Prochlorococcus marinus XMU1402: one gene and its partner. The protein of the gene in region 1 binds, or shares a complex with, the protein of each later gene. Links are inferred from orthologs where the notes say so. Each region holds a gene or a part of one and is shown in the gene's direction. Other genes may lie near its edges.

Region 1 (8,257 bases):
TTGTTCGGAAGGAGTTATTGGCTTTTTTGTCAGGTTTTTTAGTCTTTGATCATTCTTAAAACAACTTTTAACTAACCTATCCTCAAGGGAATGAAAACTAATAATAGAAATAATACCTCCTGGCAAAAGCCATTCAGGTACAACTTGCAAAAATTTTTCTAATACTTCAATTTCTTTATTAACAGCAATTCTTAGTGCTTGAAATGTTCTTGTGGCTGGATGTAATTTTTTATATCTTTGTTTTGGTGGGAAGCAGCCTGCAATAGAATAAGCTAATTCTTTTGTCCCAGAATATTTCCCATTTTCCTTCAAATCAAATTTTATTTTCCTAGCAATCTTTCTTGATAATCTCTCATCTCCATATTTATAGATTAGGTTAGCTAGATCTTTTTCATTTAAAGACTCAATTAATTTCTCTGCATCAAAATCAAGCAAAGGATTCATGCGCATATCAAGCGGACCATCTTTTTGGAAACTAAATCCTCTTTTAGGGTCATCAAGTTGATTACTATTTACTCCAAGATCTGCAATCACAAAAGAAACTTTCTCTTTTGGTACAAAATCCGCAAAATTTGAAGCTCTTATATCAATCCTACTTTTAAACTCGTCAAGTTTTTTTAATGCTGATTTTCTTGCGAATGGATCTTGATCAAGTCCAATTATATTTAAATCTGAATATTTTCTTAATAAATGATAAGAGTGCCCGCCTCCGCCTAAAGTTGCGTCTATTCCTTTAATTTGATTGTTATTTATAAGTGGGTAATGCTCTAATGAGGCCATAATCTCATCTGTCATGACTGATTGATGATTGAAAAAAGATGAATCAGATAGGTCAGTTTGCATAACTTTCGACTAAGATTTATTTAGAAGTTAAATTTCGAATGGCTCAGCTAGAGACTAGAACAGAACCAATGGTGGTCAATTTTGGCCCTCACCATCCCTCAATGCATGGGGTTTTAAGGTTAGTTGTAACTCTTGATGGTGAGAATGTCATTGATTGTGAGCCAGTAATTGGATATTTACATAGAGGAATGGAAAAGATAGCTGAAAATAGGACAAATGTAATGTATGTCCCTTATGTAAGCAGAATGGATTATGCAGCAGGAATGTTTTATGAAGCTATTGTAGTAAATGCTCCTGAAAGATTAGCTAATATTCCAGTTCCCAAAAGAGCTAGTTACATCAGAGTTCTTATGCTCGAACTTAATCGTATTGCTAATCATCTTTTATGGCTTGGTCCCTTTTTAGCAGACGTAGGAGCTCAAACTCCATTTTTCTATATTTTTAGAGAAAGAGAGATGATATATGATCTCTGGGAAGCTGCTACTGGACAAAGGCTAATAAATAATAATTTCTTTAGGATAGGTGGTGTCGCATGTGATCTCCCATACGGATGGTTAGAAAAATGTATAGACTTTTGCGATTGGTTTGGTCCTAAGATAGATGAATACGAAAAATTAATCACAAATAATCCAATTTTTAGAAAAAGAATTGAAGGTCTAGGAACAATACAAAGAGACCAGGCAATTAATTGGTCTTTGTCTGGACCAATGCTTAGAGCTTCTGGAGTTTCTTGGGATTTAAGGAAAGTCGATAGTTATGAATGTTATGACGATTTTGATTGGCAGATTGCTTCAGAAAAAGAAGGAGATTGTTATGCGAGATATCGAGTAAGAGTTGAAGAGATGAGACAATCATTAAGCATCATTCGCCAAGCCTGCAAAATGATTCCCGGAGGTCCAACAGAAAATTTAGAAGCTCAAAGAATGGCGACTGAAGATAAGAAAAGTGAAATATTTGGTATCGACTATCAATATGTAGCTAAGAAGGTTGCTCCAACTTTTAAAATTCCTAACGGAGAATTATATACAAGATTAGAGTCCGGCAAAGGAGAAATAGGTGTATTTATTCAAGGAAATAATGAAGTTACCCCATGGAGATTTAAAATCAGAGCAGCTGATTTAAATAATCTGCAAATATTGCCTCATATTCTTAAAGGTGCCAAAATCGCTGATATTATGGCAATCCTTGGTTCAATAGATGTCATTATGGGATCTGTTGATAGATAATTTCTTTAAATGAACCCCTCTGACTGGTTAATATTGCAGAAGAAGGTAAGATTTGGTGATTGTGATTCTGCAGGTGTAATTCATTTTCATAACTTATTAAAATGGTCGCATGAAGCTTGGGAAGAAAGTATTGAAATTTATGGGATTCCTTCTCAAGATATTTTTCCAGATTTTTCTATACGTAAAAGTCAAATTATTTTTCCAATAGTAAATTGTGAAGCAAACTTTCTTGCGCCTATAAAAATTGGAGATTTATTAAAAGTAAAAATTACCCCTCATAAAATTAATACTCATTTGTTCCAAGTAAATAGCTTTTTTATAAAAAATGGAAATAAAGTAGCCGAAGGGAAAATTATACATTGTTCTTTAGATATTGATTCAAGAAATAAAATAGAACTTCCCGATCAGTTAGAAAGATGGATAGAGGCTTCTAATGTGAGTACAAATTTAAAAGAATGCTAATAATTATTTTTTAAATTTATAGTTTATTTTTTCTGTAATGCTATTTTTGTTTTTAACAATCCATTTTTCAGGCTTTTCATGTTTAGGCCAACTTTGAGAAAATTTTTTTAATAAATTTAAAGAAATTTCAATAATATTATTATTTGTAAGTTCTCTAAATTCAACTATTACTTTAATTTTATTTCCCCATAATTTGTTAGATACTTTTGAAATATTGAATTTATTAATTGGGATATTTTCTTTCATAATGAAATCATTTAATCTAGATTCAATTACTTCAGGGAAAACGATTTCTCCTCCTGAATTAAAGGCATTATCATTTCTTCCAACAAAGTTTAAATAGAAAGAATTATTGATTTGATTAATTTCACCTAAATCACTTGTTTGCCACCACCCATTTTTATTTTTGAAATTTTCAGTTTTTAAAGAGTCTATTATTTCAATTCCAATTCTGGCTGATTTTATCTCTATTAATCCTTGTGCGTTAATTCTTATTTTTGTATCAGGTAGTATTTCTCCAACATTTTTAAAACCCATCAAGAATTCTTTTGGTTTTAAACTAGTAACCATTGCTGCTGTTTCAGTTGAGCCGTAACAAGGTGCTAATTTTATTTTTTCTTTTATACATTGTTCTGCAGTTTCGTCTGAAATTGAAGCTCCACCTACCCAAATTAGATCAAAAATTTTTAGCCAACTAATTCCATCTTTTTGAGCTAAAAGTCTTTGTAATTGGGTAGGTACTAATGACGTAATCAAGTGTTTTTTGTTTTTTTTAAATTTAATTGTGAAAAGTAAAAGTTCTCGAGTTTTTTTTATCAAATTCGGAGAAATATTAATACAATCACATCCCCAAGTTTGACTTCTAAAAATTGGCATTAATCCACTTATGTGGTTCAGGGGTAAAGTATTTAAAATTAAGCAGTTTTGTAATTCAAATCCTTGCTCTATTAGCCATTGACCTGATGTAGTTGCAGATAATTTAAGATTATTTAAATGGTGAAAACATTGTCTCGGTTTTCCAGAACTCCCACTACTGTTTAAGATAATTGCTGGCCCATTTTCAGTAATTGAATCTAATACATCTTTGTCTTCATAAAATTTGTTTTTTACATAAATAATTTTATTCTCTCTAATTTTTTCGATAATTTTTTCTACAGATTTAGTTTCGTTATTTTCAACTTCAATAGTATGAATTTTATTTTTCATAGTTGATCCCATATCTTTTTTGCTTCATTTAAAAATAGAAACGAATTAGGGAATTTATTCATTGCTAAACCAGGAACTTTTGGCGTTGGTCCTTGTAATTGTAGAGAAGATAAATGATTGAGCCATCTCTTTCCTATTCCAGTTTCAAATGAGGTACTTATAGATATTAAAGCTTTTTTATTTTCTAATTCTCTTAAAAGCTTAACTGGATTATTTTCTTGAGAAGGCCTTCTAATTTGCCAACCCTTCCACTCATCAATCAAAGTTGGAAATTTTAAAAGTGATTCGTCTAAAGCTATTGGAATTTTTTTGTTTAGTTCTGTCATTCCATCAATATCATCAACACAGAGAGGTTGTTCTAACCAATCTATATTTTTATTATCTTTCAAAATATCAGCCCATCTATTAGCTATCTCTCTTCCCCAAGAACCATTAGCATCTATTCTTAACTTAATATTATTACCTATTTTGCTTAAAATTTCTTCTAATTTTGCTTCTTCCTCATGGTTATTTTTTAGTGCTACTTTCCATTTTAAGGTTAATGATTTTCCAATATCACAATGTCTTTTTTTAATATCATTTAGATCTGAAACTACATTTTCATGATTTAACAATATGGCTGTTTTACCAATTTCATCAAAGTAGTAGTTTTCTTTAAAAATTATTTTTCCATTGATCTCTGCTAATGCAGAATTTATTGCAGATTGAATGCATGGATGAAAAATATTTATTTGCTCAGATAAATTAAATTCCTCTATATACTCAGGGATCATATCTAGTTGTTTCGCGCACTTTTTTAAGTCTTTTTTATGTAGCGGTGAAACTTCTCCAAACCCTATTTTTTTATCATTACTTATTAATTTAATTATCCAACCCGATTTTGTATGGTAATTGGTTTTAGAATTTTCTACTTTGGCCGATAACTTAAAGCTATAAGATTTTTTTTGAAATATTAAGTTCATTTATTTAGATAGTAATTAAATATTAATCCTGTGATTAAACCAATTCCATTAAGAGTTTGAAATTTTATTGCGACGAATTTGCAATTTTTTATTGTAGAAGGTTTTGCATACGAAGACTTTAATAAATTTATAAGTCTTATTGCTTGAGGGAAACTAAGCAAATAAAGGATACAAAACACTGGAATAAATCCATAAACTATTGTGAAAAGTTGAAAAATATATATTGTAAAAATTATCCAAGGCACAAATTGAGAACCTTTTTTTGCCCCTAAGCGAACTAAAGGTGAATTTTTCCCATGCTTTTTATCTTCAGAAATTTGATGAAAATGAGAACAAAATAATACGAGTGTTGTTGCCAAGGAAGGTCCTGAACCAAGTAATAAAGAAACTTTCCATGGAATATCTTCGAAGTAAATATTAGACGGATTTAACGCAATTAAGACTGCAGAGTACGCAAAAGGTCCAAATGCAAGCCAGCATAATGGTTCTCCTAAACCTTGATAACCCAATCTAAAAGGAGGACCTTGATATAAATATCCTAAGAAGCAGCAAGCTGCCACCAAAATAAAAATGTTTATACTTGTTGATACTGAAATAATTAAAATTATTAATAAACCAATAACTAAAGATGTATATGCAATAAATGAAATTATTTTTTTATTTTTTACAAGATTTACTATTGAATGGAATTTAAATTCATCGATTCCTGTTTCTGCGTCGTATAAATCATTAGTTAGATTTTCCCAAAGTAATATCAAAATTGCAGCTAAAGTAAATGAAATCAAATTATAAATTTTTACCTCTTCATATTGATTGAGTAAGTAAGCCCCTGTTATTAAAACTGGAAGTATGGCAACAGAATAAAGAGGCCATTTTATTGCTTTTTTCCATAATTTTTTTTTATCTTCGTCCATTTTTAATTAACACGCAAAATTAGATAATTATTGAATGTAGTTTATAAATTGAGTTACATTTTTTACTTTATTGCATCATTTTTAGTTATTTTCAATAAGTAATGAAAAATGATTTAAACTTAACAGATTTTTTAAAAGATGTATTTTCCTCTTTCGATAAGAAAGTTGAAAATTCTGGATTAGTAAGTATTTGTGTTGAGATTCCTTGTATTGATTTATTTCAAGTTTATGAATTGTTAATAAATAAATATCCGTTTTCTTCATTTTGGGAGGAATCTGATGGCATTTCATATATAGCTTTCGAGAAGTGTAAATATGTTACCTTGGATGGCCCAAAAAGATTTGAGGTAGCAAAAGAGTTTAATTCTGAGAATTTTAAAAATTTAATTAACTTAACTAATGAATCGCATAATTCTGCACTTTCAAAAATTATTTATTTATTTTCTTTCTCTGAAAATTTGAATAATAAGAATTTACCTTCAGATATCCCTAGTTTGGAAGCCATTTTGCCAAAAATATTAATTACTAAAAGTGGCAAGAATTGCTGGTTAAGAATCAATGGTCATGTTGAAGGTAAATCATCATTAAGAACATTAATTGAAGAAATATGGACAATTAGAAATCAAGTTATTAATTCTGGCTCAGAATTAATAAAATCATCTAGCTTAAAAACTAGTTTTGATTCCCCTTTTATTGATGATTTCTCAAGCTCCTTAGAAAATTCTAAAACAAACATGAAAAAAGTAGTAAATAGAGGAATTCAATTAGTAGAGAAAGATATCCTCGAAAAGATAGTTTTAGCGAATAGGATTAAAATAAGACTTAAAAATAAATTAGATTTAGTAGAAATTTTAAAAAGATTTAAAAAGAAGCAACCAAATACATGTAGATACGTTTGGAAAAGGAATAGTAAGGATATTTTATTTGGAGCATCCCCAGAAAAATTATTTTCTTTCTCTAAACCTTATTTAACTTTAGAGGCTCTTGCTGGAACTATATCTACTAATTCAAATTTTAAGAAACTCCTAAAAAGTGCTAAAGACTTAAAGGAACATAATTATGTAATACAACATTTGATTAAATCTTTAGAAGTTTCAAAAATAACAAACTTTAAAAAAAGTGATATCAAGGTAAATTCATTTGGAGATATTTCTCATTTGCAAACACTCATTTTCTCTAAAGTTGAAAATATTTGTCCTTTTGAATTGCTTAAAAACTTACATCCATCTCCAGCTGTGTGTGGATACCCAAAAAATGCAGCATTGGATTGGATAAACACTCTTGAGTCTTTCCCTAGAGGAAATTATGCTTCTCCAATGGGTTGGGTGGATTCATCAGGCAATGCTTCATTTCTTTTGACAATAAGAGGCGCAAGATGTATTGAAGAAAATATTGAATTTACTGCAGGTTCAGGTATAGTTTCTGGCTCCGTTTTAGAGAAAGAAATAGATGAGATTAAATTAAAATTTGAATCTATAGTAAAACAGATATTTTGCGCTAAAAATCCTAGATAATTTCTACTAATTTTTCAATAACTTCCTCTGAAACATTTTTATTGGATAAATTTTCTATTTCTCTTAAACCTGTTGGACTGGTTACATTAATCTCGCTAAGCATTCCATTTATTACATCAATACCTACAAAAAATAAACCCTCATCTTTGAAGTGTTGAGATAATTCTGAGCAGATACTTTTTTCTTTTTCTGTTAATAATGTGGGTTCAGCCTTGCCTCCCATAGCTAAATTACTCCTAAAATCGCCTCCTTGAGGAATCCTATTTATTGATCCAATTGCTTCTCCGTTTACGATAATTATTCTTTTATCACCCTCTATGACTTCAGGAATAAATTTTTGCATCATAACGGGTAATTCTTCTTGAGAAGTGATTAATTCAATGATTGATTTAATTCCTGGAGAATTTTTATTTATCCTTATAACACCTTGACCACCTTTTCCTCCAAGAGGTTTTATGACTACTTCATTATTTATATTTGCAAAATTAATAAGATCTTTTACCTTACTCGCAACTATTGTAGGTGCCATTAAGTGGCTGTATCTTAAAGCACCTAGCTTTTCATTCCACGCTCTTAACGATGAGGGTTTATTAATTACTTTTACTCCTTTTCTTTCGGCAACTTCTAAAAGATGGGTTGCATATAAATAAGCCTCATTTACAGGAGGATCTTTTCTCATCCAAATGCAATTAAATTCGGCGAGAGGTATGCAATCATTCTCTTTGAAAGAAATCCACGGAATTACTTCAACTTTTACGGAAGATGCCCATACTTCATCACCTCTAGCTTCCAGGTCTTGAGGAGTACAACTCCAGATTTCAATATTTTTTTTTGATGATGCTTGCATTAAAGCAGCAGTTGAATCTTTTAAGGGATTTATATTTTTAATTGGATCTATTACGAATAGAAATTTCATAAGATCTAGCTTAATAATGCTTCTAATTTATTTTCATTTTCTAATGCGTAGAGATCATCGCAGCCTCCGATACCCTCATTATCTATAAATATTTGTGGTAATGTTCTTCTACCATCAGCTCTTTCAATCATCAATGCTCTGGCATCTTCGTCGCCATCTATTTTATATTCTGTAAAATTTACATTTTTTTTCTTGAGTAGTGATTTTGCTCGAA
Region 2 (5,082 bases), 120 kb from region 1 along the record:
TGTAGATGAACAACTGCTTAATACAAAACAAAGAAGAACTGTTAAAAGAAGATTGGGAATACTGGTAATAATTTTTTTCATTTATATATATTAATGCAAAGAGTACAAAGAAAGGAACATAGCAGCAGCAAAGGCCAGCCCTCCAAAAATCAATATATTTTTTTGTCCAGGAGGTAAACTATTAAAACCAAAGCCATAAACCAAATTCTCTTCAAAACCACTAGGTTTAGATTTAGGACCTATATCCTTATAAAAGTTTTTGCCAGCCCGGCAGACGGGGCATGCGAAGGTATTCCCATCCAACTCTGAAAAAGGCGTATTTTTGGGTATGTTTAATTTTTTATTTCCTTCGGAAGGATCATAAATGTATCCACAGCTTCTACATTCAAATCTATTTTGTTCTAAATTAATGAGAGGTTGTTCAACATTTGCTCCAGAGGAGTTTTTAGAAAGTTCTTCTTTCTCAAAGTTTTCAACTATTTTGTTTTCCTCAGAGGCTGGTTGAATGTTTTCACTCACGGTTTATTATTATTCTTTAAGAACTTTAAAAGATTTTGCTAAATTAAGCGACTTTTATTCAAAATTAATTTTTTAAGATGTTTTTATTATCAGGTTATGAATATTTTTTAGGTTTCCTCCTAATTGCGGCTGCTGTCCCAATATTGGCTCTAGTTACTAATCTCATAGTTGCCCCTAAAGGCAGAACTGGGGAAAGAAAACTAACATATGAATCAGGAATGGAGCCTATAGGAGGAGCATGGATTCAATTTAATATTCGTTATTACATGTTCGCCTTAGTTTTCGTTATATTTGATGTTGAAACAGTATTTCTTTATCCTTGGGCTGTTGCCTTTAATAGATTAGGCTTGTTAGCATTTATTGAGGCATTAATTTTCATTGCAATACTCGTTATCGCTTTGGCTTACGCATGGAGAAAAGGTGCTTTAGAATGGAGTTAAAAAATTGAATCCACAATTATCCCCAAAAACAATAAGAGAAATCAGAGAGGGTACTTGTAATCCACTTGGTGCTCCGCAAGTTACCACGGATTTAAGTGAAAACATAATATTGACAAGTTTAGACGATCTTCACAACTGGGCTAGACTAAGTAGTCTATGGCCCCTCTTATATGGAACAGCATGTTGTTTTATAGAATTTGCTGCTTTAATTGGTTCAAGATTTGATTTTGATAGATTTGGATTAGTACCTAGAAGCTCGCCAAGGCAAGCAGATTTATTAATAGTTGCAGGAACAGTAACGATGAAAATGGCACCAGCCTTGGTAAGACTTTATGAGCAGATGCCAGAACCAAAGTATGTTATTGCTATGGGTGCTTGTACAATTACAGGAGGTATGTTTAGCGCAGACTCTACCACCGCGGTCAGAGGTGTTGATAAATTAATACCTGTTGACTTATACCTTCCAGGCTGTCCCCCAAGGCCAGAAGCAATATTTGATGCAGTCATAAAATTAAGAAAAAAAGTTGGTAATGAATCAATTTTAGAGCGTGCAAAATCAGAACAAACCCACAGATACATAACATCTGATCATGAAATGAATCTTGTTTTCTCAGAAAATACAGGTGAATATCTAAGTAAAACTTCAGCTAAAGCCATTCCTTCCTCCAAAAAAGAAAAAATAACTGAATTTCCTGAAAACTCTGAAAAAACTGAAATTATTAATTCTGAAGAAAAGTAATGGAAAAAGACGGTTTAGCCAAATCCTCAGATACTTCGATAGAAAAAGATGGATTTATAAGTCAATCCTTGTCTAAAGATGGGATTCCAAATCAATCTTTATCTAATGATCACTTAGGAATTGAAATCATTTCTGTGGAACCTAACAAATTATATGAAGCAGTAACTGCCTTAAGAAATTACGGTTTCAACTATCTCCAATGTCAAGGTGGTTATGACGAAGGACCAGGTAAAAATCTTGTTAGTTTCTATCATTTTATAACTGTTGATGATCTACAAAAGATTGAAAAAATAAAAGAAGTTAGATTAAAAGTATTTTTGAAAAGAGACTCTAATTTATCGATCCCTAGTTTATATAAAATCTTTAAAGGAAGCGATTGGCAAGAAAGAGAGACTTATGACATGTATGGAATAAATTTTACTGATCACCCTAATCCCAAAAGACTCTTGATGCCTGAAGACTGGAGAGGATGGCCATTAAGAAAAGATTATATTCAGCCAGATTTCTATGAACTTCAAGATGCTTATTAGTTTAATTTCTTTAATTTTCGGTACATAAACATAACCGCTCTTGCCAGCCTTCTAGGGTCATGCCTCAGAGTTGGGGTTATCCTTTTTGAGTACAATGGTGCCTGCAAAACATAATAGCCTTCAGATAATAATTTTTCTTTATTACATTTGACTGGTTCTGCACCTCTACTCTCGTAGTAATCCACTAGTGGAGACTTTTCAAAATGAATCTGAGATAAGATTGCGTTAAAAATTCGAGTATTAACTCCAAAGTTTGATAATTGTTTTTCTATTGATTTAATATGTTTATAAACATCAAGTCCATCTGTTTCACCAGGCTGAGTCATCAAATTACTAATGTAAATTTTAGGAGCATTACTTTGCAATAAAGCATCTACTATTTCTGGCACTAATAAGTTTGGCAATAAAGAAGTATATAAACTACCAGGGCCAAGAACAATTAAGTCGGCTTCTTTTATAGATTCGAGAGCACTTGGCAGTGCAGAAGGATTTTCAGGTAAGTAACCAATCCTTGAAATTGCTTTTTGAGATTTACTGATATTACTTTCTCCAAAAATTTTTTTACCATCCTCTAATTCAGCCCATAAAATAACATCAATATTCGTTGAAGGTAGAACTTGACCTTGAACCGCTAAAACCTTACTGGATGCTTGTACTGCTTTTTCTAAACTTCCTGTAATGGTTGTTAAAGCTGATAAGAATAAATTTCCAAAACTATGTCCCTCTAAATCACTTCCACCTGAAAATCTATATTGAAATAATCTTGTTAAAATGGGTTCTTCGTTTGATAAAGCAGCCAAACAATTTCTAATATCTCCTGGAGGTTGGACACCTAACTGTTTCCTAAGAATTCCACTACTTCCACCATCATCTGAAACAGTTACGATTGCTGTAATATTATTGCTGTAATTTTTGAGACCCTTCAATAAAGTAGATAATCCAGTACCTCCGCCAATCGCAACTATATTAGGACCTCTGTTTAATTTACTCTTAACTCTCAATGCGTCAACTAAGAATGTACTTTTTTCCGGAACAAGTGCTTTTTGAATAGAGTTGATACTTCTATTTTGTCCAATCCCGATTAATAAAAGTCCAACAACGAAGATTAATGGTCCCAATAATGAAACAGGCAAGATACTAGTTAAACCTGTCATTAACCAAAAAAAGACTTCAATAAGCCAATAAAGTGGCCTTAAATTTGTCCATATTGCAATTCCTAATAATGAAGTCAAAAATCCTATTGCAGATGTCATCATCCATCTTTTGATAACAAGTCCTGGCAAAAGCCAACTTAAGATTCGCGAAATTTTGTTTACTAAGCCAAAATTAGACTTTTTAAAATATTTATAGTGCCTACTTATTCTTGTTCTACGCTTATTCATTAAAAACCTCTTTAATTATTTTTCTCAAATTAATTTAAAACTTCATAAATTCATTATAAATCAAATTAAAACATACTTTTTTTATTTCTAAAAATAGGCAATATGTAAAGGAAGATGAATTTTTCCATTTATAGGTTTTGAAAAAATCAAAACACGCAATTGAAGCAAAAAACCTCTCGATAAGCTGGGGTGAAATTAATGTACTTAAGCAACTAAATTTTGAACTTAATGAGGGAGAAAAATTAGCTATTGTTGGCCCTTCAGGGTCGGGTAAATCAACAATTCTAAAAATATTAGCAGGCTTGATTTTACCTACTAAAGGAGAATTAAGGATATTTGGTGAAAAACAATCATATTTAAGATTAGATCAAAATAATCCTCCTGATGTAAGACTAGTTTTTCAAAACCCAGCATTACTGGGATCTTTAACTATTGAAGAAAATGTAGGTTTTCTCCTAAGAAAAAATAAAAACTTATCCAAAAAGTTAATCCATGAAATCGTAAGTGATTGTTTGGCTGAAGTGGGTTTATTCAATGTTGAAAAAAAACTTCCGAACGAATTAAGCGGAGGCATGCAAAAAAGAGTAAGTTTTGCTAGAGCTTTAATTACGGATCCAACTCTTAATTCACAAACTAAACCTTTATTACTTTTTGATGAGCCGACTGCAGGTCTTGATCCAATTGCCTCATCTAGAATTGAAGATTTGATTAATAAGACAAATGATAAAGCGAAAGGATCATCTATTGTTGTTAGCCATGTTCTTAGTACTATAGAAAGGACATCAGATAAAGTTGTAATGCTTTATGGAGGAAGATTTAGATGGGCAGGTTCTATTGATGAATTCAAAGAAAGTGATGATCCCTATGTATTTCAATTTAGACATGGGAAACTTGATGGTCCAATGCAACCTAAAGACATTTAGAAATTATGCGTAGAAGCTTACGAGACTCAATAGTTGGATTTTCCTTGTTAGGAGGAATTTTGATATTTACATTTTTTTCTTTTTGGCTGAGGGGAGTAAGATTATCTTCAAAAAATTGGTATCTCTTTGCGGAATTCAATAACGCAAGTGGTTTATCCAAAAAATCGCCAGTTACCTACAGAGGAATTTTAGTAGGGTCAATAGAAGATATCATTTTTACTAATGAATCAATTAAAGCAAAAATATTTTTAAATAATCCTGAAATTGTTCTCCCTAAGCCAGCATTTGCAAGAGTGGTTACAAATTCTTTTCTTGGAGGAGATGTGCAAGTTGCTTTAGAAACAAGTGAAAAAATAATTCCTAAAAACATCGCAAAACCTACATCAGAAAAATGCGATTCCAAATTAATTGTTTGTCAGGGTGACATTATCACTGGGAAACAACTATCAAGTCTTTCAAATATAACTAATAGAATAAGTCAAATTTTAAAAGTATCAAATCAAGAAAACTTAATAGAAAACATAGTCAACTCTATTGATCAATTTGATA

What was found.
Region 2: the proteins of HA141_RS00910 (region 1) and HA141_RS01535 are in contact, whole or in part, in a cryo-EM structure (PDB 6KHJ), measured with the Thermosynechococcus vestitus proteins. The link is inferred for Prochlorococcus marinus XMU1402 from one-to-one orthologs. Residues at the interface, in WP_011057128.1 of Thermosynechococcus vestitus: Pro17, His18, His19, Pro20, Ser21, Met22, Val25, Arg27, Met29, Thr31, Ile38, Asp39, Cys40, Glu41, Pro42, Val43, Ile44, Gly45, Tyr46, Leu47, His48, Arg49, Gly50, Met51, Lys53, Ile54, Asn57, Arg58, Pro65, Tyr66; in WP_011056552.1 of Thermosynechococcus vestitus: Leu46, Met47, Tyr48, Thr50, Ala51, Cys52, Phe54, Ile55, Glu56, Ala58, Ala59, Ile61, Gly62, Ser63, Arg64, Phe65, Asn76, Pro78, Thr89, Thr91, Lys93, Met94, Ala97, Leu101, Met123, Phe124, Ser126, Asp127, Ser128, Tyr129.

What each region holds. Positions count from the first base shown.
Region 1 is NZ_JAAORD010000001.1:166,319-174,575, forward strand. What follows is about bases 1-2,975. They hold HA141_RS00910 (NAD(P)H-quinone oxidoreductase subunit H), read left to right. Parts: upstream 1-881; coding sequence 882-2,069; downstream 2,070-2,975. Other genes in these bases: rsmH (16S rRNA (cytosine(1402)-N(4))-methyltransferase RsmH), read right to left, coding at 1-843; HA141_RS00915 (acyl-CoA thioesterase), read left to right, coding at 2,079-2,531; HA141_RS00920 (AMP-binding protein), read right to left, coding at 2,535-2,975. In the rest of the region: more of HA141_RS00920, read right to left, coding at 2,976-3,737; HA141_RS00925 (o-succinylbenzoate synthase), read right to left, coding at 3,734-4,699; menA (2-carboxy-1,4-naphthoquinone phytyltransferase), read right to left, coding at 4,696-5,613; HA141_RS00935 (chorismate-binding protein), read left to right, coding at 5,715-7,127; gshB (glutathione synthase), read right to left, coding at 7,120-8,043; grxC (glutaredoxin 3), read right to left, coding at 8,049-8,257.
Region 2 is NZ_JAAORD010000001.1:281,083-286,164, reverse strand. What follows is about bases 1-2,830. They hold HA141_RS01535 (NADH dehydrogenase subunit K), read left to right. Parts: upstream 1-963; coding sequence 964-1,698; downstream 1,699-2,830. Other genes in these bases: HA141_RS01525 (gluconeogenesis factor YvcK family protein), read right to left, coding at 2,225-2,830; HA141_RS01530 (NAD(P)H-quinone oxidoreductase subunit J), read left to right, coding at 1,698-2,228; HA141_RS01540 (NAD(P)H-quinone oxidoreductase subunit 3), read left to right, coding at 597-959; HA141_RS01545 (rubredoxin), read right to left, coding at 91-519; HA141_RS01550 (photosynthesis system II assembly factor Ycf48), read right to left, coding at 1-81. Also shown: more of HA141_RS01525, read right to left, coding at 2,831-3,610; HA141_RS01520 (ABC transporter ATP-binding protein), read left to right, coding at 3,748-4,533; HA141_RS01515 (MlaD family protein), read left to right, coding at 4,539-5,082. UniProt on the Escherichia coli protein: NDH-1 shuttles electrons from NADH, via FMN and iron-sulfur (Fe-S) centers, to quinones in the respiratory chain. The immediate electron acceptor for the enzyme in this species is ubiquinone.